3 regions of the Vannielia litorea genome follow, and region 3 is predicted to be linked to each of the others. Evidence: riboswitches for the same ligand, from Rfam matches in the RefSeq annotation. Region 3 holds a riboswitch; each other region holds the start of a gene.
The links. A riboswitch is a leader RNA that binds a small molecule or an ion and turns the genes downstream of it on or off. The one in region 3 is predicted to bind cobalamin.

Region 1 (7,704 bases), on a different contig from region 3:
CCGCGCTCTCGTCGCCCAGCCAGTAGAGCAGGGTGGCGGAGTATACGGCCGAGAGCGTCGCCCGCTTTGAATACCAGTTGAGGTCTTCGCTGGTGTCGCCCATCGCCCGCCAGATTGCATCGGCGGTGCCCCAAACCGCGCCTGCGCCCGCGGCTGCATTCTGCGGCAGGGCAAAGAGCGAGGCCGCGCGGCGCACAGCCTCCCGGTCGCCCTCGATGGCTTCCAGCCTGAGCCGCACCGCATGGGCGATCCGGTCCGAATAGCGCATCTCCTCAAGCTCGGCCTCGGCCAGCGCGGCCTGCATTTTCGCATCGCCCCGCGCATGAAACGCCAGCGCCAGATCGACCGCCCCTTTCGGAAACAGCGCCCGCGCCTCCGCCAGACTCACCCCGGCCTCCTCGGCCGCGCGGGTCAGCGCCTCGTCGGACCATCCGTCAAAGGCCACATGGGGCAGGGCGGCATCGAGAATGGCTGCTTTTGCGGGGGTTTCTTGCGTGTGATCCATCATGTCACGGCTACTTAGGGCGATTTCTCAAGGAGTGTAGACAGATGCCCGGCCCTTTGCTATACGGCGCCCTCCTGCAAATTCTTGCAACTCTAATCAGAAAGGTGGTGACAACCACATGCAGGTAAGCGTTCGTGACAACAACGTCGATCAGGCGCTTCGTGCTCTGAAGAAGAAACTTCAGCGCGAGGGTGTGTTTCGTGAGATGAAACTCAAGCAACACTTCGAGAAGCCGTCCGAGAAGAAAGCCCGTGAAAAGGCCGAAGCGATCCGCCGTGCGCGGAAGCTGGCTCGGAAAAAGGCCCAGCGCGAGGGGATGCTCTAAGCACCCATCGGCACACGAACGGCGAGGGCTCCGGCCCCCGCCTACGACGACCCCCGCGGCTCCGCCCGGGGGTTTGTTGTTTTTTGGGGTCAGGATGCGACCGCACCCCCCGATCCACCACAAGCCGTGCATCGCCGCCCCGGGGGGCGGGTCGGCGCTGCACGGCGCCTTCGGCTTGATTCCATGCGGGTGCTCCGCTCAAACGGTCTCCACAATCCCGCAGGAAGCTCCAGAATGCCCGACCACCCGCTCGACACCCCCGCCCGCGCCGCGCTTACCGGCCCCCACGCCCATCTCGCCCAGCGCCACGGCACCGCCCTGCGCTACGATCCCGGCCTCATCCCCTTCGCCGCCATCGACCCGGCCCACCCCGAAGACCTCACCACCCTCGCCGCCCCCGGCGAGCTGGCCGTCTTCCTGCAAACCGCCCCGGTCGCCGCCCTCCCCGGTTTCACCGAAGCCCTGCGCGCCGATGCCGTCCAGCTCACCAGCCAAACCCTGCCGCCCGCGCCGGACGACCCGCGCATCATCCCGCTCGGCCAGGCCGATGCTGCTGATATGCTGGCCCTCGCCGGGGCCACCAAGCCCGGCCCCTTCACCCTGCGCGCGCTGGAGCTGGGGCCGTTCTGGGGCATCCGCCACGAGGGCCGCCTCATTGCCATGGCCGGCACCCGCATGGCCGCACCCGGCTTCACCGAAATCTCCGGCGTCTGCACCGACCCCTCGGCGCGCGGGCAGGGCCTCGCCCGCCTGCTCTCGGCCCATGTCGCACATGCCATTGCGGTGACCGGCAACACGCCCTTCCTCCACGCCTTCGCGGCCAATCCGGCGGCAATCAAACTCTACGAGAGCCTCGGTTTCGCCATCCGCGCCGAGCTGGCCTGCGCGATCTTCCAGAAAACATGAGAAAAAAACTGCGACACCGCGCCTCACACGGTTGATCTGATCCGGCAGGGTTGCCATCTCGTTACGTAGGGAAGCTAAACGCGCAACAGGGACAGGGAATGCTCCGCAGAACACTCGATGAATTTTTCAGCTCCGATGCCGCCGGCGGTGTGGTGCTGATGCTCTCCGCCGTGGCCGCTCTCATGGTGGCCAACTCCTCGCTCAACCCTGAATACCAGGAATTTCTGGGCGCCTACATCGGCGTCACGGTGAACGGCGAGGGCATCGAGAAACCGGCGCTCCTGTGGATCAACGATGGCCTCATGGCCATTTTCTTCTTCCTCATCGGTCTCGAGCTGAAGCGCGAGCTGATGGAAGGCAAGCTGAAGAACCCCGCCGACGTGGTGCTGCCCGGCATGGCAGCGGTCGGCGGCATGGTGGTGCCTGCGGCAGTCTACGTGTTCTTCAACTGGGGCAACCCGGCCACCATCGGCGGCTGGGCCATTCCGGCGGCCACCGACATCGCCTTTGCGCTGGGCGTTCTGGCCCTGCTTGGCTCCCGCGTGCCCTCCTCCCTCAAGATCTTCCTGCTGACGCTGGCGATCCTCGATGACATGGGCGCCATCCTCATCATCGCCCTGTTCTACACCGCCAACCTTCAGGTTGATTACCTCTTCCTCGCCTGCATCCCGCTGGCGCTGATGATCTGGCGCAACCTGCGCGGGGCGCACCGCGTGGCCCCGATCCTGTTGCTCGGCGTGGTGATGTGGGTCTTCGTGCTCAAGTCCGGCGTGCACGCCACACTCGCCGGGGTGATCACCGCCTTCTGCATCCCGCTGAAGGACAAGTGGAACAAGTCGCCCCTGCACTCCATCGAGCACGGCCTCGCGCCCTACGTCCTCTACGTCATCGTGCCGCTCTTCGCCTTCGCAAATGCTGGCGTGGTGCTGCAGGGCATGTCGCTCTCGTCGCTGCTCGACCCTGTGCCGCTCGGCGTTGCGCTCGGCCTGATCGTCGGCAAGCAGGTGGGCGTCTTCGGCACCACATGGCTGATGGTCAAGACCGGGCTCGCCAAGCTGCCCTTCGGGGTCAACTGGATGCACATCTACGGCCTCGCCTGCCTCGCCGGGATCGGCTTCACCATGTCGCTCTTTATCGGCTCGCTATCCTTCTCGGATGCCGCCCTGATGAACGAGGTGCGCCTCGGCGTGCTGCTGGGCTCTGCCGTCTCGGCGGTGGTGGGCTTCCTCGTCCTGCGCGCGGCAACCAATGCCGGCAGCGGCGAAAAGGTCGAAGCGCTGAACCAGCCGGGCGCGGCAGAGCGGGCCGAGGCCGCGGCGGAGTAACCCGCGCTCAAGCCGTGCCGCGCCGCCCCGCACGGTGGCGCAGCACGGCCCCAGCCACCCAAAACCGTTAACAAATCCCTTGCGCGACTCCCCCGAGCCGCGCTAACCCGCCTCTGCTTCGGTTCGGGCGCAAGCCCGGAGCAAAAGGGAACGTGGTGCGGGGCAGAAGCCCCAAGGCCACGACTGCCCCCGCAACTGTAAGCGGAGAGCGAGGCCTGTGCGCCACTGGGGGAGCATCCCCCGGGAAGGCCGGCCAACTCGCGATGACCCGCAAGTCAGGAGACCTGCCGAGGCGATCACCCTGAACCCGTGCGGGGCGCACGGCGTGAGCGGTCAGTCCGTAGCGGTGACGAAAGCACCGTCCGCGGAACGCCTCGCATTCCAAAGACACCACGCCACAGCGGGCTCCGGCCCGACGCAGAAGGACTTTGGAGATGAACCGCCTCCTCGCCACCACCGCAGCCCTCGCGCTCTCCACCTCCGCGCTCTCCGCGCAGGAGAGCTACGACCTCGAAACCATCACCGTCACCGCCGACCTCTCCGACGGCACCGAAACCGACCGCACCGGCGCCACCGTCGAGGTGAGCACGCGGGAGGAGTTGGAAGCGGCAGGCGATGATGACCTTGCCACCTACCTCTCCCGCCAGCCGGGCCTTTCGCTGGCCGCATCGGGCGGGCCGGGCAGCCTCGCAGACATCCGGATGCGCGGCCTGCACCAGAAATACGTGAAGGTGCAGATCGACGGCATCGATGTGCTCGATCCGTCCTCTCCCTCCCCCTCCTACGACTTCGGCCTGATGGGCGTCTCCGGCCTCGGCCGCATCGAGGTGCTGAAGGGCTCGCAATCGGCCCAATACGGCTCCTCCGCCGTGGCCGGGGTGATCTCGCTCCAAAGCCGCCGCGCCACCGAAGAGGGCACCCACGTCTATCTGTCCGGTGAAATCGGCAGCTACGACAGCTTCGGCCTCGCCGCTACCGTCACAAGCCTCGGCGAGCGGCACAACTTCGCCGTCACGCTTGAACGCCTCGAGTTCGGCGGGTTCTCGTCTGCCGATGAAGAGGACGGCAACACTGAAGCCGATGGTTTCTCGTCGGTCCGGCTCTCGTTCAACGGCGAATACGCCCTGACCGACGCCCTCTCCATCGGGCTGTCCGGCTTTACCGAAAAGAGCACCGTCGCCATCGACGGCGGCTTTCCCTTCGGTGATACCGCCGAAGAGACAGATGGCACCTCGAACGGCTTGCGCGCCTTCGCCCGCTACGACGCCGGGGCCATCACCCATCAGTTCGAGGCCACCTATTACGACATTGAGCGCGACTATGCCGTGTCGGGCAACCGCTACGAAGGCGAGCGCCACGGGCTGCGCTACCTCGGCCAAGCCACGCTGTCGCCCTCGGTCCAGCTGAACTTCGGTGCCGACTACACGGAAGAAGACTTCACCTCCGCCACCTTCATCACCGCCACCGGCAAGCAGAACACCACAGGCGTCTTTGCCGAGGTCAACTGGGCCGCATCCAGCGAGCTCGATGTGTCGGCCGCCCTGCGCCACGATGCCCACAACCGCTTTGGTGGGCACACCACCGGTCGTCTGGCACTGGCCTGGCGCCCGCAGGAGGATCTGATCGTGCGGGCCGCACTGGCAACCGGCTTCCGCGCCCCCTCGCTTTATGAGCTCTACGCACCGATCTACGGTAACGACACCCTGACGCCCGAAACCTCGCGCAGCGCCGAGCTGGGCATCGAAAAGCGGCTTGGCGGCGACGATTTCGTCAAGGCCACGCTGTTCTACACAGAGGTCGATGACATGATCGGCTCCGATGCATTCTTCGTCTACACGCAGGTGCCCGGCACCTCTGTGAGCAAGGGGATCGAGCTGTCGGGCCGCAAGGCTCTGTCCGACAAGGTGTCGCTCTTCGGAAACTACACCTACACCGAAAGTGTGGATGAGAACGACCTGCGCGAATTGCGCGTGCCGCGTCACAACCTCGTCCTCGGTCTCGAGGCCGAGATCGCACCGCGCTGGAACGTCATCGGTGAACTCCAGCACGTTGCCGACACGCTCGACGTCGACGCGCAGACCTTCGCCACCATCGAGGGCGATGACTACACGGTCGTCAATGCGATGGTCACCTACGACGTGAGCGACAGTGCCGAAGCCTACTTCCGGATCGAGAACATCGGCGATGTCGAATACCAAACCGTCAACGGTTACGGCCAGTCCGACCGCGCCTTCTACCTCGGCCTCCGTGCCAAGTTCTAAGCACCTCGCCAGTGCGCTCGCGCTCTGGCTGGCGGGGGCCGTCATGGCCCTCGCCGCACCGCCCGAGCGGGTGGTGTCGATCAACCTCTGCACCGACCAGTTGGCCCTCGCCCTCGCCGCGCCGGGCCAACTCGTGTCGGTCACCCGCATGCTCCAGCGCGATGAGGAGGCAATGGCCGAGGCCGCCCGCGCCCTGCCGGGCAATTCCGCCCGCGCCGAAGAGGTCTACCTGCTCGCGCCCGATCTGGTGCTGGCAGGCAGCTTCACCGCGCCCGATACCCTTCGCATGCTCCAGCGCCTCGGCCTGACGGTCGAGGTATTCACCCCCGCCGAAACTCTCTCCGACATCCGCGCCAATATCCTCCGCATGGGCACCCTGCTGGGCCGCGAGGCCGAGGCGCAGGCTGAAGTCGCCGCTTTCGACGCCCGCCTCGCCGCCATTCCCGCGCCCACCGGCCCCGCGCCCCTCGCCGCTCTCTATGCCGCCAACGGCTATTCCGCCGGCGATGCCACCCTGCCGGGCCAGATGGTCAAGGCGGCGGGCTTTGCGCTGCTGGCCGAGGAGATGGGCCTGCCCTACGGTGGCGTCGTGCCGCTCGAAACCCTCGCCACCTCCTCGCCCGACTTGCTCATCGCCGCCCGTCCCGGCGCACCCAAGAGCCGCGCCGAAGAGATTCTCGCTCACCCGGTTGTCGCCGCCCTGCGCGATCAGGTCCCCACCGACACCCTCCACGACAGCGACTGGACCTGCGGCACCCCCTCCGTGCTCGATACCGTCGAGCGGCTGGCCGCGATCCGGGAGACGATGAAATGACTATAGGTCGGGATGTGTCCCGCCTCCCCCGCGCTTCGCGAACTGCGTCCAAGCGCGCCCGCCATGCGTGTCAGGCCACCAACCAATGGCTCGACCCTGAGGCCCACCCATGACCCCCGCGCGCCTCTACACCGCCCTCGGTGCCCTCACCGTTGTCCTCTTCCTCGCCTCCCTCACCACCGGCCCGGCCTCCCTGCCCATCCCAGAAGCGCTCTCCGCGCTCGTCACCCAATCCGATGGTCCGGCCACCATGGTCATGCGCGAAATCCGCCTGCCCCGTGCTCTGCTCGCCGCGCTCATCGGTGCCTCCCTCGGTCTCTCCGGCGCCGCGATGCAGGGCTACCTGCGCAACCCGCTGGCCGAGCCCGGCCTCATCGGCGTCTCCGCGACCGCCGCCCTCGGCGCCGTCATAGCCATCCAGACCGGCCTCGCCGCCGCCTACGCCTTCGCGCTCCCTGCCGCTGCCCTCTCCGGCGCGGCAATCGCCACCCTCGCGCTCCTCGCCCTCGCGGGCCCGCGCGGCACCGCGCTCACCCTGATCCTTGCCGGCGTCGCCCTCTCGGCCCTCGCCGCCGCCCTTACCAGCCTCGTCCTCAACCTCTCCCCCTCGCCCTATGCAGCGGCAGAGATCGTCTTCTGGATGATGGGCTCCGTCGCCGACCGCTCGATGACCCACGTCGCCCTCGCCGCCCCCTTCATCCTCGCGGGCATGGCCCTGATCCTACCCCTCGGGCGAGGCCTTGATGCCCTGACCCTCGGCGAGGACGCCGCCGCCTCCATGGGCACCCGCCTGCACCGCCTGCGCCTCGCCCTCGTCCTCGGCGTCGCGGCCTCCGTCGGCGCGGGCACCGCCGTCGCCGGGGCCATCGGCTTCGTCGGCCTCGTCGTGCCGCACCTGCTGCGCCCGCTCACTGGCCACCGCCCCTCGACCCTCCTCATCGGCTCCGCCCTCGGCGGCGCGGCCCTCCTGCTGGCGGCAGATACCGCCACCCGCCTCGTCTTCCCCGAGCGCGACCTCAAGCTCGGCGTCGTCACCGCCCTCATCGGCGCGCCTTTCTTCTTCCACCTCGTCTGGCGCCTGCGAGGCCGGCTATGACCCTGACCCTCCAGAGCCTCTCCGTCACCCGCCAGAACGGCCGCGAAACCTTGCGCGAGGTCTCCCTCACCGTCACCCCCGGCGAGTTCATCGGCCTGATCGGCCCCAACGGCGCGGGCAAGACCACGCTCCTGCGCGCCGCCCAGGGCCTGCTGCCCGCCACCGGCACCTCCTCCCTCGCGGCCCTCACGCCCACCCAGCGCGCCCGCGCGGCCGCCTTTCTCCCACAGTCCCGCGAGATCGCCTGGGATCTGACGGTCGAAACCCTCGTCACCCTCGGCCGCACCCCCCACGCCCCCTCCGAGGCCGACGCCACAGCCGTCACCAAGGCCATCACCCAGATGGCCCTCACGCCCCACGCCCAGCGCCGCGCCACTCGCCTCTCCGGCGGCGAACAGGCCCGCGCCCTCATCGCCCGCGCGCTGGCGCAGGAAACCCCGCTGCTGCTGGCCGACGAGCCCATCGCCGGCCT
Region 2 (7,704 bases), 630 kb from region 3:
TTTGAGTCGGCGTCATACTCGTCGAGGATCAGCCGCGACTTGGCCTGCAAGTGCTCGTTCTCCGACGACCAGCGGAAGGCTTCATCAACCTCCGAGGTCTGGCACAGCGTTGAAAAAACAGAAGAATAGCTGCGCGCGTGAACAGCCTCCATGAAGGCGATATTGGTCAGCACGGCCTCTTCATGGGGCGTTTGCGCATCGGGCATAAGCGTCGGCGCCCCCACCGTGTTCTGGATCGTGTCGAGCAGGGTCAGCCCGGTAAACACCCGGATCGTCAGCTGCCGCTCGTCATCGGTGAGCTGCGACCAGCTCTGAATGTCGTTCGAGAGCGGCACCTTCTCGGGAAGCCAGAAGTTGGCGGTGAGCCGGTTCCAGATTTCGAGGTCCTTGTCGTCCTGCAGCCGGTTCCAGTTGATCGCGGCAGGGACGGGGCGGGCGGTGGTGACAGTGTCTTTCATCGGAATGCTCCTTACAGCGTGCAGGACACGCAGCCCTCGACTTCGGTGCCCTCCAGCGCGGCCTGGCGCAGGCGGATGTAGTAGATCGTCTTGATCCCCTTCTTCCAAGCGTAGATCTGGGCGCGGTTGATATCGCGCGTACTTGCCTCGGCGGGGAAGAACAGTGTCAGCGAAAGCCCCTGATCCACATGCTCGGTGGCCGCGGCATAGGTGTCGATAATCGCCTCGGGGCCGATCTCATAGGCGTCGCGGTAGAACTCGAGGTTCTCACCGGTCATGTAGGGCGCGGGGTAGTAGACACGGCCGATCTTGCCCTCCTTGCGGATCTCCACCTTGGCGGTGATCGGGTGGATCGACGAAGTGGCGTAGTTGATGTAGCTGATCGAGCCGGTGGGCGGCACGGCCTGAAGGTTGCGATTGTAGAGCCCGTGCTCCATCACGTCGGCCTTCAGCGCGGCCCAATCCTTCTTGGTGGGCAGGGTGATGCCGAACTTCTTGAACAGCGCCTTCACCTCGGCGCTTTCGGGCCGCCAGGTGCGGCTGACGTATTTGTCAAAAAAGCTGCCATCGGCATAGGCTGACGCTTCGAACCCCTTGAACCAGCTGCCCTTTTCTTGCGCCAACGCGCAGGAGGCGGAGAGCGCATGATAGAGCACGGCGGCAAAATAGACGGAGGTGAACTCCACCCCCTCGGGCGAGCCATAGTGAATGCGCTCGCGGGCGAGGAAGCCGTGCAGGTTCATCTGGCCGAGGCCAATGGCATGGCCCTCGTCATTGCCCTTGCGGATCGAGGGCACGGAGTCGATGGCCGACATCTCGCTCACCGCGTTCAGCGCCCGGATCGCGGTGCCGACCGAGGCACCAAGGTCGCCGCCGTCCATCGCGCGGGCGATGTTCATGCTGCCGAGGTTGCAGGAAATATCGGTGCCCATCTGCGCATAGCTCAGATCGTCATTGAACGCCGAGGGTTCGTTGACCTGAAGGATCTCGGAGCAGAGGTTCGACATGGCGATGCGGCCCGCGATCGGGTTGGCCTTGTTCACCGTGTCCTCGAACATGATGTAGGGATAGCCGCTCTCAAACTGGATCTCGGCCAGCGTTTGGAAGAAGGCGCGGGCGTTGATCTTCTTCTTCCGGATCTTCGGGTTGTCGACCATCTCGTCGTATTTCTCGGTGACAGAAATCTCCGAGAAGGCGCAGCCATAGACCTTTTCAACGTCATGGGGCGAGAAGAGGTACATGTCCTCGTTTTTCTTCGCCAGCTCGAAGGTCACATCGGGGATCACCACGCCAAGGCTCAGCGTCTTGATGCGGATCTTCTCGTCGGCGTTCTCGCGCTTGGTGTCGAGAAAGCGCAAAATATCGGGGTGGTGCGCGTTCAGATACACCGCCCCCGCCCCCTGCCGCGCGCCCAGCTGATTGGCATAGCTGAAGGAATCCTCCAGCAGCTTCATCACCGGGATCACGCCGGAAGACTGGTTCTCGATCCCTTTGATCGGCGCACCGTGCTCGCGGATGTTGGTCAGCATCAGGGCGACGCCGCCGCCACGCTTGCTCAGTTGAAGCGCCGAGTTGATGCCGCGCCCGATGCTCTCCATGTTGTCTTCTAGCCGCAGCAGGAAGCACGAAACGAACTCGCCCCGCGCCTTCTTGCCGGCGTTCAGGAAGGTGGGCGTCGCGGGCTGGAAGCGGCCGGAGAGGATCTCTTCCATCAGCTGCATGGCCAGCGCCTCCTCACCGCGCGCCAGCGCGAGCGCGTTCATCACCACCCGGTCCTCGTAACGCTCGAGGTAACGCTGCCCGTCCCGCGTTTTCAGCGTGTAGGAGGTGTAATACTTGAAGGCGCCGAGGAAGGTCGGAAAGCGGAACTTCTTTCCGTAGGCCGCATCCCAGATCGCCCGCTGGAAGTTCTTGGAGTACTGGTCCAGCACCTGCGGCTCGTAATAGCCCTCGTCCACGAGGTAGCCGAGCTTCTCGTCAAGCGAGTGGAAGAACACCGTGTTCTGGTTGACGTGCTGCAGGAAGTACTGCCGCGCGGCCATCTTGTCGGCCTCGAACTGGATCTTTCCCTCGGCGTCGTAGAGGTTCAGCATCGCGTTCAGCGCGTGGTAGTCGAGGCCCTGCGTCAGGCTGGCGTCAAGCATTGTGTTCCCCAGAATGTGTCGAGCCCGGCGCGGATGCGGGCGATGTCGGTTTCGGTGCCTGCCAGCTCGAAACGGTAGAGCAGCGGCACGTTGCACTTGGCGGCAATCACCCCGCCCGCGCGGGCGAAGGTGGCGCCGAAATTGCGGTTGCCCCCGGCGATCACGCCGCGCAGGAGCGCCCGGTTCTCAGCCCGGTTCAAGAAGGCGATGACCGGCTTGGCCACCGCGCCCCGGCCTTCGCCGTCGGCATAGGTCGGGGTGATGAGCACGAAGGGCGCGGTGACCTGTGGCACCGGTGCCGTCGCGCTCATCGGCAGGCGGGTGGCGGGGAGGTCCAGCTTCTCCACCAGACGGGCGGTGTTGCCCGACCCGCTGGAGAAGTAAACCAGATGCCCCCGCGCCGCGCTCATCGGCTCAGGAGAGCCGGCCGATCATGTCGGGGCGGAACCCGGCCCAGTGGTCGTCACCGGCAACGACGACGGGAGCCTGCCGGTAGCCGAGGCCCTGCACCATCTCCATCGCGGTTTCGTCCTCGGTGAGGTCGATCACGTCAAACGGCAGGCCGCGGGCCTCGAGGGCGCGGGTGGTTGCGGTGCACTGCACGCAGGCGGGTTTGGAATAGACGGTGATGGTCATGTTTTTGTCCCCTTGGGTCTTGCCTGATTTTTTCCGGCGGTGGGGACACGGAGACGGGGCTCTGCCTGATGCCCGCCTGCGCGCCCGGGCCCTCCGCCGCGGTCGTCGTTCATGCTCTGGCAGGTCTCCTGACTTTGCGGCTCGAGCGCCGGTGGTTCGCCTTCCCGGTGTTGATTCACCAGTGGATTTGAACCGCGACTCGCCGCTTACAGTTGCGGGGGCAGTGCCGGATTTACACCGGCTTCCCTCTTCGCCCCCGAGTCTTCCCGGGGGAACCAAAGCTCCACCATATTGGGCGGCAGGGCAGAGGGGTGTCAACATCTAGTGGTGTGCTCAGCGCGATTATTCTGTGGATGAATTTCGGGGCGTGTCTTTTTCACCGCGCGCTGCGTCGCAAACCGTGTATCCCGGCGGCCCCTCTGCGCGTATCACGGAGCTACAGGGTGCGGGCCGACAGGCTCGAGAATTGGGAAGCCGGTGCAACTCCGGCACTGCCCCCGCAACGGTAAAGCCGTGATGGGGCGTGGCAAGGCCACTGGGCGGGAGGAGCCCGGGAAGGTGCCGCGCTTCGGCCCCGCAAGGGCCACGGCCAAGTCCGGAAACCAGCCCTTGTGGAACACGTCGAACCGCGGGTGGCGGTCATGGCGCCTGACGGGTCGGCTCCTCCCCGCCGCGCCTGAAACGGCTCCTGTCTGCCCTCCGCCCCAACGGGCCCGCAGCGCGCGGCCGGAGACCTGAGAGATGAGCCAAGCGATCCACGAGCTGCTTGCCCGGCACCGGCCCGGCCATGCGCTGGAGCAGCCGTTCTATACCGACCCGGGCATCTTCCGCACGGATATGGAGACCATCTTCTACCGCGAGTGGCTCTTCGCGATCCCAGCCTGCGAGCTGGAGAAAACCGGCAGCTACGTGACCCAGCAGATCGGCGCTTACAACGTGGTGCTGGTGCGCGGCGCCGATGGCGAGATCCGGGCCTTCCACAACACCTGCCGTCACCGTGGCTCGGTGCTCTGCAAGCACGAGCGCGGGGTAGGGCCCAAGCTGGTCTGCCCCTACCACCAGTGGACCTACGAGCTCGATGGCCGCCTGCTCTGGGCGCGCGACATGGGGCCGGATTTCGACGCCAGCCAGCATGGGCTGAAGCCAGTCCACTGCCGCAACCTCGCCGGGCTGATCTACATCTGTCTTGCCGAGGAGGCGCCCGATTTCGAGGCCTTCGCCGCCAAGGTCGGCCCCTATCTGGCACCCCACGATCTGGGCAACGCCAAGGTCGCGCACCAGAGCTCGATCATCGAGAACGGCAACTGGAAGCTGGTCTGGGAGAACAACCGCGAATGCTACCACTGCGCGGGCAACCACCCCTCGCTCTGCCGGACCTTCCCCGAAGACCCGGTGATTGGTGGCGTGGCGGCCGATGGCAGCTGTCCGGCCCCCGTCGAGGCGCATTTCGCGCGGCTGGAGGGCATGGGCGCGCCATCGCGTTTCTTCCTTGACCCGCAGGGCACCTACCGTGTTGCGCGGATGCCGCTGCTCGAAGGGGCGGAGAGCTACACGATGGACGGCAAGATCGCCGTAACCAAGCGGCTCGGCCACATCCCGGCGCGGGATGCGGGTACGCTGCTGCTTTTCAGCTACCCCACCACCTGGAACCATTTTCTGAGCGACCACTCCATCACCTTCCGCGTGACCCCGATCTCGCCGATGGAGACCCGTGTCACCACAACATGGCTGGTCCACAAGGACGCGGTCGAAGGCGTGGATTACGACCTCAAGCGCCTTACCGAGGTCTGGACCCACACCAACGACGAAGACCGCGAAGTGGTCGAGAACAACCAGCGTGGCATCAACTCGCCGGTCTATGAGCCGGGGCCCTATTCGGCGGTGCAGGAAGACGGGGTGATCCAGTTCGTCGCGTGGTATTGCGCCACGCTGGCCCGCGCCCTGCCACCGCTGCGCGTGGCGGCGGAGTAGGGCGCATGAACGACCTGACCCCGATCACCGGCCAGAGCATCTGGAAAGACAGCGAGCCGCTCGAATGCGTGGCCGTCATCCCCGAGGTGCCCAACACCGCAAGCTTTGCCTTCCGCGCGCCTTCGGGGGCGATTTTCGACTATCTGCCGGGCCAGTTCATCACCCTTGAGCTGCCCACGCCGCAGGGCTTGGTGCACCGCACCTATACCATTTCCTCCTCGCCCTCCCGGCCCCGGTCGATCTCGGTCACGGTGAAAGCGCAGGAAGGCAGCATCGGCACCCGCTGGATGCTCGATCACCTGAAGCCCGGCATGCAGATCCGCGCTTTCGGCCCGGCGGGGCTGTTCAGCCACATGAACCACCCGGCGAAGAAGTATCTCTTCATCTCAGCGGGCAGCGGCATCACCCCGTCGATGGCGATGACCACCTTCATGTGGGATATCGGCACCGAGCCCGACATCGTCTTCATCAACTGCGCCAAGCGCCCCTCCGAGATCATCTTTCGCGAGCGGCTGGAGCACATGGCCAGCCGGGTGCCGGGCATCGTGCTGAAATGGGTGGTCGAAGAGGCCGACCGCTATCGCCCGTGGACCGGCTATCAGGGGCAGGTGAACCAGCTCATGCTCGGCCTGATGGCGCCCGACTATCTCGACCGCGAGGTGTTCTGCTGCGGCCCGGAGCCCTTCATGACTGCCGTGCGCGAGGCGCTCCAGGGCATGGGCTACGAAATGGAGCGCTACCATCAGGAGAGCTTCAAAGCCCCGGTGGAGACGGTGGAGGACATCCCCGAGCATGACGATGTCGTTCCCGAGGCGGCGGAAACGGCAGAGGTGACCTTCGGCCTCTCCGGTGTGAGCCGCACCTGCCGCGAGACAGATACCGTGCTCGCCGTGGCGCGGGCGGCAGGGCTGGGCATCCCCTCGGGCTGCACCTTCGGCCTTTGCGGCACCTGCAAGATCCGCAAGACCGCTGGCGAGGTGCATATGGTCCATAACGGCGGCATCTCGGATGACGACATCGCCGAGGGCTACATCCTCGCCTGTTGCTCGCACCCCATAGGCGCGGTGGAAGTGGAGGTCTGAGCCGGCGCAATCCTGCGCGGCGCCTTTGGCCCTAGCGGCCCTCGGCCGCCGCGCTACCCGCCAGCATCCCGCCTTCGTCCAGCAACTTGGGCAGGATCGTCTTCCAGGTTTCCACCATGGTCCTGAAATAGGCCGGATCGTCCTTCAGCACGGTCTGCACGCCCATGCCGCGCACGAGGCAGACGGTCATGTTGAGCGCCACGAGGGTCGGCTCCCGGTCGCCCGGCGCGCGCAGTTCGAAGGCTTCCCAAATGCTGTCGAGCGCGGAATGGAAGTCCTTCACCACGGGTATCATCCCGGCGCGCAACTCCGGGTCGGTCCGAGCCTCGTTGATGAACTCCAGCGACAGGTAGAACACCCGGCCCGAGAACATCTGCCAAAGGAACTCGACGAAGTCGCCAAGGCTCACCTCGCCCTTGTGCACCTGCGAGGCCACCTCGCGGATTTCCGCCGTGGCCTCCCGCAGCAGCTCTTCCATCGCGGTGACGATGATCGACGAGCGTGAGGGAAAATGGTGCAGCATCGCCCCGCGCGAGACCCCGGCGCGCTGGGCGAAGTCATTGGTCGAGGCAGAGTTGTAACCCTTGTCGAGGATCGCATCGAGCGTGGCGTCGATCAGCTTTCTGCGGGTCGCGATGCTGCGGGCCTGGGCCGGTTTCTCGCCCTGTCTCGCTGCCGCTTCTCGTCTCGCCATACATCCCTCCTCGGATCGGGCACACACCTAACATCAATACGCAAGCGACGGGAGCCAGAGCGTCAGGATCGGGAAGGCGATGAGGATCACCAGCGTTAGAAGGTCCATCGCCAGAAACCACGTGATGCCCCGGAAGATCTCGGGCAGAGTCACGCGGTTATTCAAGGCCCCGTTGATCATGTACACGTTCAATCCGATCGGCGGTGTGATGAGCCCGATCTCCAGCAGCTTGATCACGATGATGCCGAACCATACCGGGTGAATGCCCGCCTCGTTCACCAGCGGCACGAGGATCGGCAGGGTCAGCAGCAGCAGGCCGATGCTGTCGATCAACATGCCGAGCACGAGGAAGATCACGGTGACGGCAAAGAGGATCCACCACGTCTCGGTGCTCACCGAGAGGATGGCGTCAGCAAAGGCGCGCGGAAAGCCCGAGAGCGCGAGGAAGCGCGTAAAGAACAGCGAGCCGATCAGGATGATGAAGATCGAACCGGTCGAGACCACGGCCTGCGAGACCGCCTCGAACAGCGCCTTGCGCGTGAGCTTGCGGCGGACGATGGCGATGATCAGCGCAAAGAAGGCCCCGAGCGCACCCGCCTCGGTGGGGGAGAAGACCCCGCTGAAGATACCTCCCAGCACCACGAGGATGAGCGTGGGCAGCGGCCAGACATCGCGGAAGGCCTCGCGGCGTTCCTCCGGGGTGGGGTCGAAGACCACGG
Region 3 (7,704 bases):
GACGAGGCGTGCCATCAGGTCGATCTCCGGCGGGGCAGCCACCCGCATCACCAGCGGCACAAGGCGGGTGCCCTCGGCACTGAAATGGATGCGCTGCATATCGAGCCGTTGCTCCAGCGCGTCCCACTTGGCGGCCTCGATGACTGCGCTCTCCATGCCCAGCGCCTTGGTCGACACCCGCTGGCCGCCCGTAAACCCGGCAAGGTCGGGCACGAAGGCCTCGACCAGAAAGCTGCCGCCCGGCTCAAGGTGTCGTGCGGCATTGGCGAAGAGGCGAACCTGTGCCTCCTGCGTTGTCAGGTTGAAGAGCGTGTTGAAGACGAGGTAGGCGTGAGAGAAGTGCCCCGGCACCTGCGCCTCGGCCATGTCGCCCACAACCACCTCAAGCGCCGCGCCGCCGGGCTTGGCGCGCAGCTTCTCCACCATCTCGGGCGACCCTTCGATGCCCGCCACCTCATGCCCGCGTGCCGCGAGCGGCAGGGCTACGCGGCCCGTGCCGATGGCAAATTCGAGCACCCTGCCCTGCCCCGCGACGGAGGAGATCAGTTCAACGCTGTCATCCAGCGTGTCGGGGAGTGTGCCTTCGTCGTAACCCTCGGCGTTCAGCGCGCCGAATGTGGCCTCGTCGAAGGTCAGGGTCACGCCCAATCCCAGGGGCGGGTAAAGCTGCCGAGCACCTCGGCCACCTTGGCCTCATCGGTGCCGGAGGTCTTTTTAAGCTTGGCGACGAGGCCGCGCTTCTTGTCTTCGACCACCTCGGCCACCTCTGCGCCACACCCCTCAAGCGCCTCGTTGTAGATGCGGGTGATCGCCATTTTGCGCAGGTCGGGCTTGAAGACTTTGCCCACGGCGGTCTTGGGCAGTTCCGGCAGCACCTCAAGATACTTCGGATAGGCTGCGCGCTCGTGGATGCGGGCGTTGGCGAAGTCGATGAGCTCCTGCTCGGTTACGGTGGCGCCAGCGACCAGCTCGACATAGGCGCAGGGCAGTTCGCCCGCGTGGGCATCGGGCTGGCCGATGGCGCCTGCGAAGGCCACCGCCTCGTGGCCCGCGAGCGCATCTTCGATTTCCGCCGGGTCGATGTTGTGGCCGCCGCGAATGATCAGGTCTTTCGCGCGGCCGGTGATCCAGAGGTAGCCATCGGCGTCGATCCGGCCAAGATCGCCGGTGCGGAGATAGACATCATGGTGGAAGAGTTTGTGGTTCTTGTCCTCCTCCGTGTAGGTCGAGCCGGGGAAGACGCCGGGGGAGGAAACGCAGATCTCGCCCACCTCGTCAGTGCTGCATTCGGTCGGGCCATCCGGGCCATCACGCAGGATCTTCACCTCGGTATAGGGGAAGGGCAGGCCCACGGAGCCGATCTTCTTTTCGCCCGAGGGCGGGTTGCAGGCGACGAGGCAGGTACATTCGGTGAGGCCGTAGCCCTCGACCACCTCGACCCCGGTTGCCTTCTCGAAGCGGTTGAACAGCTCAACGGGCAGCGGGGAGGAGCCGGAGAAGGCGGTTTTGACGCTGCTCACATCGGCATTCACCGGGCGCTGCATCAGCGCCGAGAGCGCGGTGGGCACGGTGATGATGAAGCTCACCTTCCAGCGTTCAATCAGCTTCCAGAAATTGTCGAACACACCATCGCCACGGTATCCGGCGGGCGTGGGGAAGATCACATGCATGCCGCTGGCGATGGCGGCCATGAAGATCACGTGACAAGCGAATACGTGGAAGAGCGGGAGCGGGCAGATCACGTTGTCCTGCTCGGTGAAGAGCAGCTCATGGCCGATCCAGCCGTTGTAGACCATCCCCGAGACCTTGTGCTGTGCCACCTTGGGCATGCCGGTGGTGCCGCCGGTGTGGAAGTAGGCCGCCACGCGGTCTTCCTTGGGGTCGTCGAAGGTGAGGGCATCCGAAGGATGCTTGGCCAGCTCGGCGTTGAAGTCGAGCACCTTGGCGTGGTGGACGGTCTCGGTCTTGGGGCGGATGAATGGGATGATGAACTTCTTCAGGCCGGTGACGTAGCGCAGCAGGTCGATCTCGAGCACATGGGTGACGTTCGGCGCGTGCTTCACCGCCTCGGCGGCCTTCTGGGCCACATCGGACTTGGGGAAGCTCTTCATCGTCACCAGCACCTTGGCGCCGGTCTGGCGCAGGATGGCCGAGATATGGTCGGGCTCGAGCAGCGGGTTGATCGGGTTCACGATGCCCGCGACCGCGCCGCCGAGGAGGGTCACGACGGTCTCGTTGGCGTTGGGCAGCAGGTAGGCGACCGTATCGGTCGGGCCAACGCCGAGGGAGCGGAAGAGGTTGGCCGCCTGGGTCGTTTTGGCGTGCAGCTCGTTCCAGGTGAGGGTCTCGGCATGGGCGCCGGGATCGGAGAAGATCTGGTAGCTCAGGGCAGGACGGGCGCCGTGGTTGGCCTTAGTCTTCGAGATGAAGTCATAGATCGTGGTCGGCATGCCGCGCTCTTCCCAGGTCATCTGGTTCTCGATCGCGCGCAGGTCCGCAGTGCTCTGAAAGCTCATGGTCATTCCTCCCCTTGGCCACGGGCCGCTCTCATGGCGGCTCCGCGACGTGTTGGGAGATAGTGAGCGAGAGCCGCGCGGGGATCAAGCGGCATGGGGCTGTGACGTGGGGTTGCGAAGCGGCAGGGGCGCCGTAGTGCCGTGCGCAAGCCCGAGAACCGGGCGCGTTGAACAGCACCACCGGCCCGATGGGGTGAAGGCGCCCGGCGGGATTGCCCGCCGGGCGCCGGGGCTCAGGCGGTTTCGCCCAGCGCCTTGATGTGCTCCGGCAGCCGCGCGTTGCTGCCGTACATGAAGTGGTTCTCCATCCGCTCCGAGAAGCGGCTGGCCTCTGTCACCCGACCCACGGCCTCGGCCACCTCGCGGATCAGCATGGGGTTCGCGCCGCAGCAGACGCCGAGGTAGTTCACCCCGAGTTCCTGCGCCTGCCGCGCGAAGGCGCCGACCTCGTAGCGGTTGCAGAACATCGGATCGAGCGCGGTCGGGAAGGCCCGCCCATGCGGCGCCGGGCAGGTGCAGCCGCTGTCATCACTGAGGTTGAAGAAGGTCGGCTCCGCCTCGGTGGTCCGATAGGGAATCGGCAGCGCGCCCACATGGCACGACACCGCCGCCCGCACGGCCCGTAGCCAGGGCATCATCGTTTCCGGCCCGCGGAAGCAGTTGAGACCGACCACATCGGCCCCGCCCTGCTCCAGCGCCTGACAGGTTTCGACGATGCCACGACCGTCGCGCATCTCTTCGCCCGCCATCGGGGCCAGCGTCAGCACCACCGGCAGGCCGGAGGCCTTGGCGACATCCAGCGCGCAGAGCGCCTCCCCGGCGTAGTAGAAGGTCTCGCCGATGATCATGTCGGCGCCCTCCTCGACGGCCCAGCCGACCATCTCCTCGAACATCGCACGCACCTCGGCCTGCCGCGCCGGATCGTCCGGTGCCCAGATGTTGGTGTTGGAGATGTTGCCCGCCATCAGGTTGCCGGGCCGCTCGTTGGCCACCTCGCGGGCGATCCGCAGCGCTGCCCTGTTCAGCGGCTCAAGCAGATCCTCCTTGCCGATCACGCGCATCTTTTCGCGGTGGCCGTTGTAGGTGAAGGCCTCGACGATATCGCTGCCCGCGCGCTGGAAATCCACGTGCAACGCGCGCAGGGCATCGGGATGTTCGAGCGCCACCTCGGGCACGAACTCGCCGGCGCTGAGATAGCCCCGCCGCTCCAGCTCGAAGAGGAAGCCTTCGGCGCAGATTACCGGCCCTTCGTCGAGCCGTTTTGTCAGTTGGTTCTCACTCATGGATCAGTCCTTTCCTGTCGATCCGTCCGTGACCATCGTTGGGAACGCCGAGCCTCGCGGGTCCGCCTGGGCGGCCCGCTGCAATGGTCCTCGGCCTGACCGCGCGGGTGCCGCGCGGCCGGGTTCGCAAGATGTCAGAGAGGCATTCGCAAGCTGCGTTTGGCCGCCGCCCCGCCGCGCCGCCGCTGTGCCGGCATCGCCAGCGACAGCGGGGCAATCGGCCCGCAGAGCGAGGCCGTCAGCAGCGCGCAGAACTCCGCCAGCGCTGGCGAGCCTGCGGCGAAGGGCGTTGCCCGGGCGTGGGCCGCGCGCGCTGCGCTCGGGTAGTCCGCCGCGCCGGGCAGCCCCGCCAGCCATTGCATGAAGCCAAGTTGGCCAAGCTGCCGCGCCTCGTCTGGCGGCAGCGGGCCTATATCGAGTTGAATGATCGTCCGTTCCAGAAGCATCGCGCCCTCCGCGCAAGAAGGCGGGGGCTGGTGGCGGCTGGCGATGTGAAAGGCCTTGTTGGCTTCATCCCGTCTCTCCACCCCAGGGCACCCCGCCCGGGTCTCAAGGTGACTGCAACGCGTGGACCACGCGCTGGTGATGGCAGGTCTCCTGACTTGCGGGTCGTCACTTCCCCCGACCTTCCCGGGCCGTTGGCCCAGTGGTCATTTCGGGGGTCGCTCGCCGCTCACAGTTGCGGGGGCAGTCGCGGATTAGGGCTTTTCGCCCGCACCGCGTTCCCTTTTCAGCCGGCCTTTCGGGGCCGGACACCATCGGGGCGGAAGATGCGGGATGTGGCGGGCTGTGTCTAGCGGATTCGCGCGGGGGTTGTAGGGTGGCGCAACGCGTTGCGCCCTACTCCGCCGCCAGCCCCTCGGTGAACTGGAGTCGGGCCAAACGGGCGTAGAGGCCGCCCTGTGCCACGAGGCTGTCATGCGTGCCCGTCGCGACGATCTGGCCCTTTTCGAACACGAGGATGCGGTCGGCCTTTTTCACCGTGGCCAGCCGGTGGGCGACGATGAGCGTGGTGCGCTCGGCAGAAAGCGCCTCGACCGCCTGCTGCACCAGTTGCTCGCTCTCGGCATCAAGCGCCGAGGTGGCCTCGTCGAGCAGCAGCACCGGGGCGTCACGCAGGATGGCACGGGCAATGGCGATGCGCTGCTTTTGCCCGCCCGACAGCATCGCCCCGCGCTCGCCCACATAGGTCTCGTAGCCTTCGGGCAGCTCGGTGATGAACTCATGGGCGGCGGCGGCGCGGGCGGCGTCCTCGACCTCGGCCTGCGTCGCTTCAGGGCGGCCGAAACGGATGTTCTCGGTCACGGTGGCAGCAAAGATCACCGGGTCTTGCGGCACCAGCGCAAGTTGGGCGCGCAGGGCCTCACGGGTGGTGGCATCGAGCCGGGTGCCATCCAGCGTGATCTCGCCCGAGGCGGGATCGTAGAAGCGCAGGAGCAGCTGGAAGATCGTGGACTTGCCTGCACCGGAAGGGCCGACGAGGGCCACGGTCTCGCCCGGCTGAACATCGAAGCTGACGCCCGAGAGCGCGGCCTCGCCGGGGCGGGTGGGATAGTGGAACACCACGTCCTGAAAGCCGATGGCGCCCTTGGCCCGGCCGTCCAGCGCCAGCGGCTCTGCGGGGTCTCTCACCGTATCCTCGGCCACCAGCAGCTCGATCAGCCGCTCGGTCGCCCCTGCGGCGCGTTGCAGCTCGCCCCAGATTTCGGAAAGCGCCGCCACGGCCCCGGCCATGATGCCAGCGTAGATGACGAACTGGACTAGCTCGCCCGCGCTCATCACCCCGTCGCGCACGTCGCGCGCGCCGATCCAGAGCACGCCGAGGATACCGCAGAAGACCACGAAGATGATGATCGCCGTCATCGCCGCGCGCACCGTGATGCGGGATTTCGCACTCTCGAAGCTTTTTTCGGTGACACCGGAAAACTGCGCCTTGGAGGGCGCCTCATGGGTGAAGGCCTGCACTGTCTGCACCGCCAGCAACGCCTCGGATGCATTGCCGGAGGAGGCGGCGATCCAATCCTGGTTTTCGCGGGAGAGCGTGCGGAGGCGGCGGCCCAGAACGAGGATCGGAACGATCACCACCGGAATGATACCCAGCACCATCAGCGAGAGCTTGGGCGTGGTGAAGAACATCAGGATCAGCCCGCCGACGAAGAGCAGGATGTTCCGCAGGAACCAGCTGGCCGAGGAGCCGATCACCGAGAGGATCAGCGTGGTGTCGGTGGTGATCCGGCTCAGCACCTCGCCGGTCATCAGCTTTTCGTAATAGGCGGGCGACATGCCGATCATCCGATCGAACACCGCTTTGCGGATGTCGGCCACCACCCGCTCGCCGAGGCGCGTGACCAGCCAGTAGCGCAGCGCCGTGCCCAGCGCGAAGATCAGCGCGATGCCGATGGCGGCAAAGAAGTACCGGTCGAGCAGGGCCACGTCGGAGGTGCCGAAGTTATCGACCACGCGGCGGGCCGCCATCGGCAGCACCAGCGAGACGCCCGCGGTGAGCACGAGTGCGCAGAGCGCGGCCACGACCATAAGCTTGTAGGGCGCAAAGAACGGGCCCAGCGCCCGGAGTGCGCCCACGCGGCGCGAGCCGGGGCGATCGTCGGTGCTGGTCTGTGGGGCGCGTGCCATGCCGTCTCCTCTTCGCCCGAGGGGCTTACCCGGCAGGCGGACCCCTGCCAAGAGGGGCATTGTGACGCGCGAGGCCCCAAACGTGATGTGCATTGCAGGGCGAGGCTTGGTATAAACCCAGCGAGGCATAAAGCATGAAAACAGCAGGAGACTGATCGTGCGGACAGTGAAATTGAGCGCCCCGGGGCTGGCGGTGCTGTTTGCGTTGATATTGGCAGGCTGCGGCAACCCCCAGCTCGACGGGCCTGCCGCGCCCTCGATGCCGCGGATGGCAGAGGGCGAGAAGGCCACCCAACTCCACGTCAGCGCCAGTGCGGCGCCGGGCATCCCGCGCGGCTTCGGCGATGTGAAGCCCCATGAATGGGGCGCGATCAGCCCGGCCAACTACCAGGTGCACGGCATCGACGCCTCGCGTTATCAGGGCGAGATCGACTTTTTCGCGGCCCGCCAGTCGGGCATCCGCTTTGCATGGCTGAAGGCCACCGAGGGCGGCGATCACCTTGATCCGGGCTATGCGATCAACGCGCCCCGCGCCCGTGCGGCCGGCGTGCCGGTGGGGGCCTATCACTTCTACTATTTCTGCCGCACGCCCGAAGAGCAGGCGGCGTGGTTCATCCAGAACGTGGGCCGCGTGGCGGGAGACCTGCCGCCAGTGCTCGATATGGAGTGGAACCACCAGTCCCGCACCTGCTCGGCCCGCCCCGGCGCCGCCGATGTGCGCGACCAGATCGAGCGTTTCACCGCCATCGTCGGCCGCCACTACGGCACCCGCCCGGTGATCTACACCACGCCCGATTTCTACAAGGACAACGACCTCGGCCAGATGCGCGGGCAGGAGTTTTGGCTGCGTGCGGTCACCAAGCACCCGTCGGAAGGCTACCCGGACGAGCGTTGGAGCTTCTGGCAGTATTCCGGCACCGGTATTGTGCCCGGCGTGGCCGGCAAGGTGGACCTGAATGCCTTTGGCGGCAGCTTCGAAGGCTGGCAAAGCTGGCTGCTCGCGCGGCGTCAGTAGGGCGGTGATGGCAGGAGAAACGGCTGGAGCGGGCGGCGGGAATCGAACCCGCGTCATTAGCTTGGAAGGCTAAGGTCTTACCACTACACAACGCCCGCTCAGCAGGTGTGCGGTCTAGTTGAAGCGGCGGGCAGCGTCAAGGCGAGGCTTGGCGTGCCATCGGATGCGGCGGGCCGGGTTTGCCGCCGCATGCACCCCTGCGTGATCGGGCCGGGTTAATGCTTGTGACCCCACCGGGGCGAGGCTAGGCTCGCCT

Region 1: another riboswitch for cobalamin. It lies ahead of KUV38_RS18750 (TonB-dependent receptor plug domain-containing protein); the one in region 3 lies ahead of KUV38_RS12265 (hypothetical protein).
Region 2: another riboswitch for cobalamin. It lies ahead of nrdH (glutaredoxin-like protein NrdH); the one in region 3 lies ahead of KUV38_RS12265 (hypothetical protein).

What each region holds. Positions count from the first base shown of each region.
Region 1 is NZ_JAHVJR010000003.1:61,851-69,554, forward strand. It holds gene KUV38_RS18730 (COQ9 family protein) at 1-508, opposite strand, end outside; gene rpsU (30S ribosomal protein S21) at 624-830, shown strand; gene KUV38_RS18740 (GNAT family N-acetyltransferase) at 1,065-1,736, shown strand; gene nhaA (Na+/H+ antiporter NhaA) at 1,835-3,061, shown strand; cobalamin riboswitch at 3,164-3,368, shown strand; gene KUV38_RS18750 (TonB-dependent receptor plug domain-containing protein) at 3,496-5,322, shown strand; gene KUV38_RS18755 (ABC transporter substrate-binding protein) at 5,366-6,136, shown strand; gene KUV38_RS18760 (FecCD family ABC transporter permease) at 6,246-7,232, shown strand; gene KUV38_RS18765 (ABC transporter ATP-binding protein) at 7,229-7,704, shown strand, end outside.
Region 2 is NZ_JAHVJR010000001.1:1,877,893-1,885,596, reverse strand. It holds gene nrdF (class 1b ribonucleoside-diphosphate reductase subunit beta) at 1-458, opposite strand, end outside; gene nrdE (class 1b ribonucleoside-diphosphate reductase subunit alpha) at 470-2,602, opposite strand; gene nrdI (class Ib ribonucleoside-diphosphate reductase assembly flavoprotein NrdI) at 2,584-3,012, opposite strand; gene nrdH (glutaredoxin-like protein NrdH) at 3,017-3,238, opposite strand; cobalamin riboswitch at 3,339-3,533, opposite strand; cobalamin riboswitch at 3,663-3,864, shown strand; gene KUV38_RS09310 (aromatic ring-hydroxylating oxygenase subunit alpha) at 3,980-5,209, shown strand; gene KUV38_RS09305 (hybrid-cluster NAD(P)-dependent oxidoreductase) at 5,215-6,291, shown strand; gene KUV38_RS09300 (TetR/AcrR family transcriptional regulator) at 6,323-6,985, opposite strand; gene KUV38_RS09295 (TRAP transporter large permease) at 7,019-7,704, opposite strand, start outside.
Region 3 is NZ_JAHVJR010000001.1:2,512,001-2,519,704, forward strand. It holds gene KUV38_RS12250 (class I SAM-dependent methyltransferase) at 1-642, opposite strand, end outside; gene KUV38_RS12255 (acyl-CoA synthetase) at 639-2,516, opposite strand; gene KUV38_RS12260 (homocysteine S-methyltransferase family protein) at 2,750-3,799, opposite strand; gene KUV38_RS12265 (hypothetical protein) at 3,934-4,245, opposite strand; cobalamin riboswitch at 4,369-4,574, opposite strand; gene KUV38_RS12270 (ABC transporter transmembrane domain-containing protein) at 4,640-6,433, opposite strand; gene KUV38_RS12275 (GH25 family lysozyme) at 6,600-7,448, shown strand; tRNA gene KUV38_RS12280 (tRNA-Gly) at 7,473-7,546, opposite strand.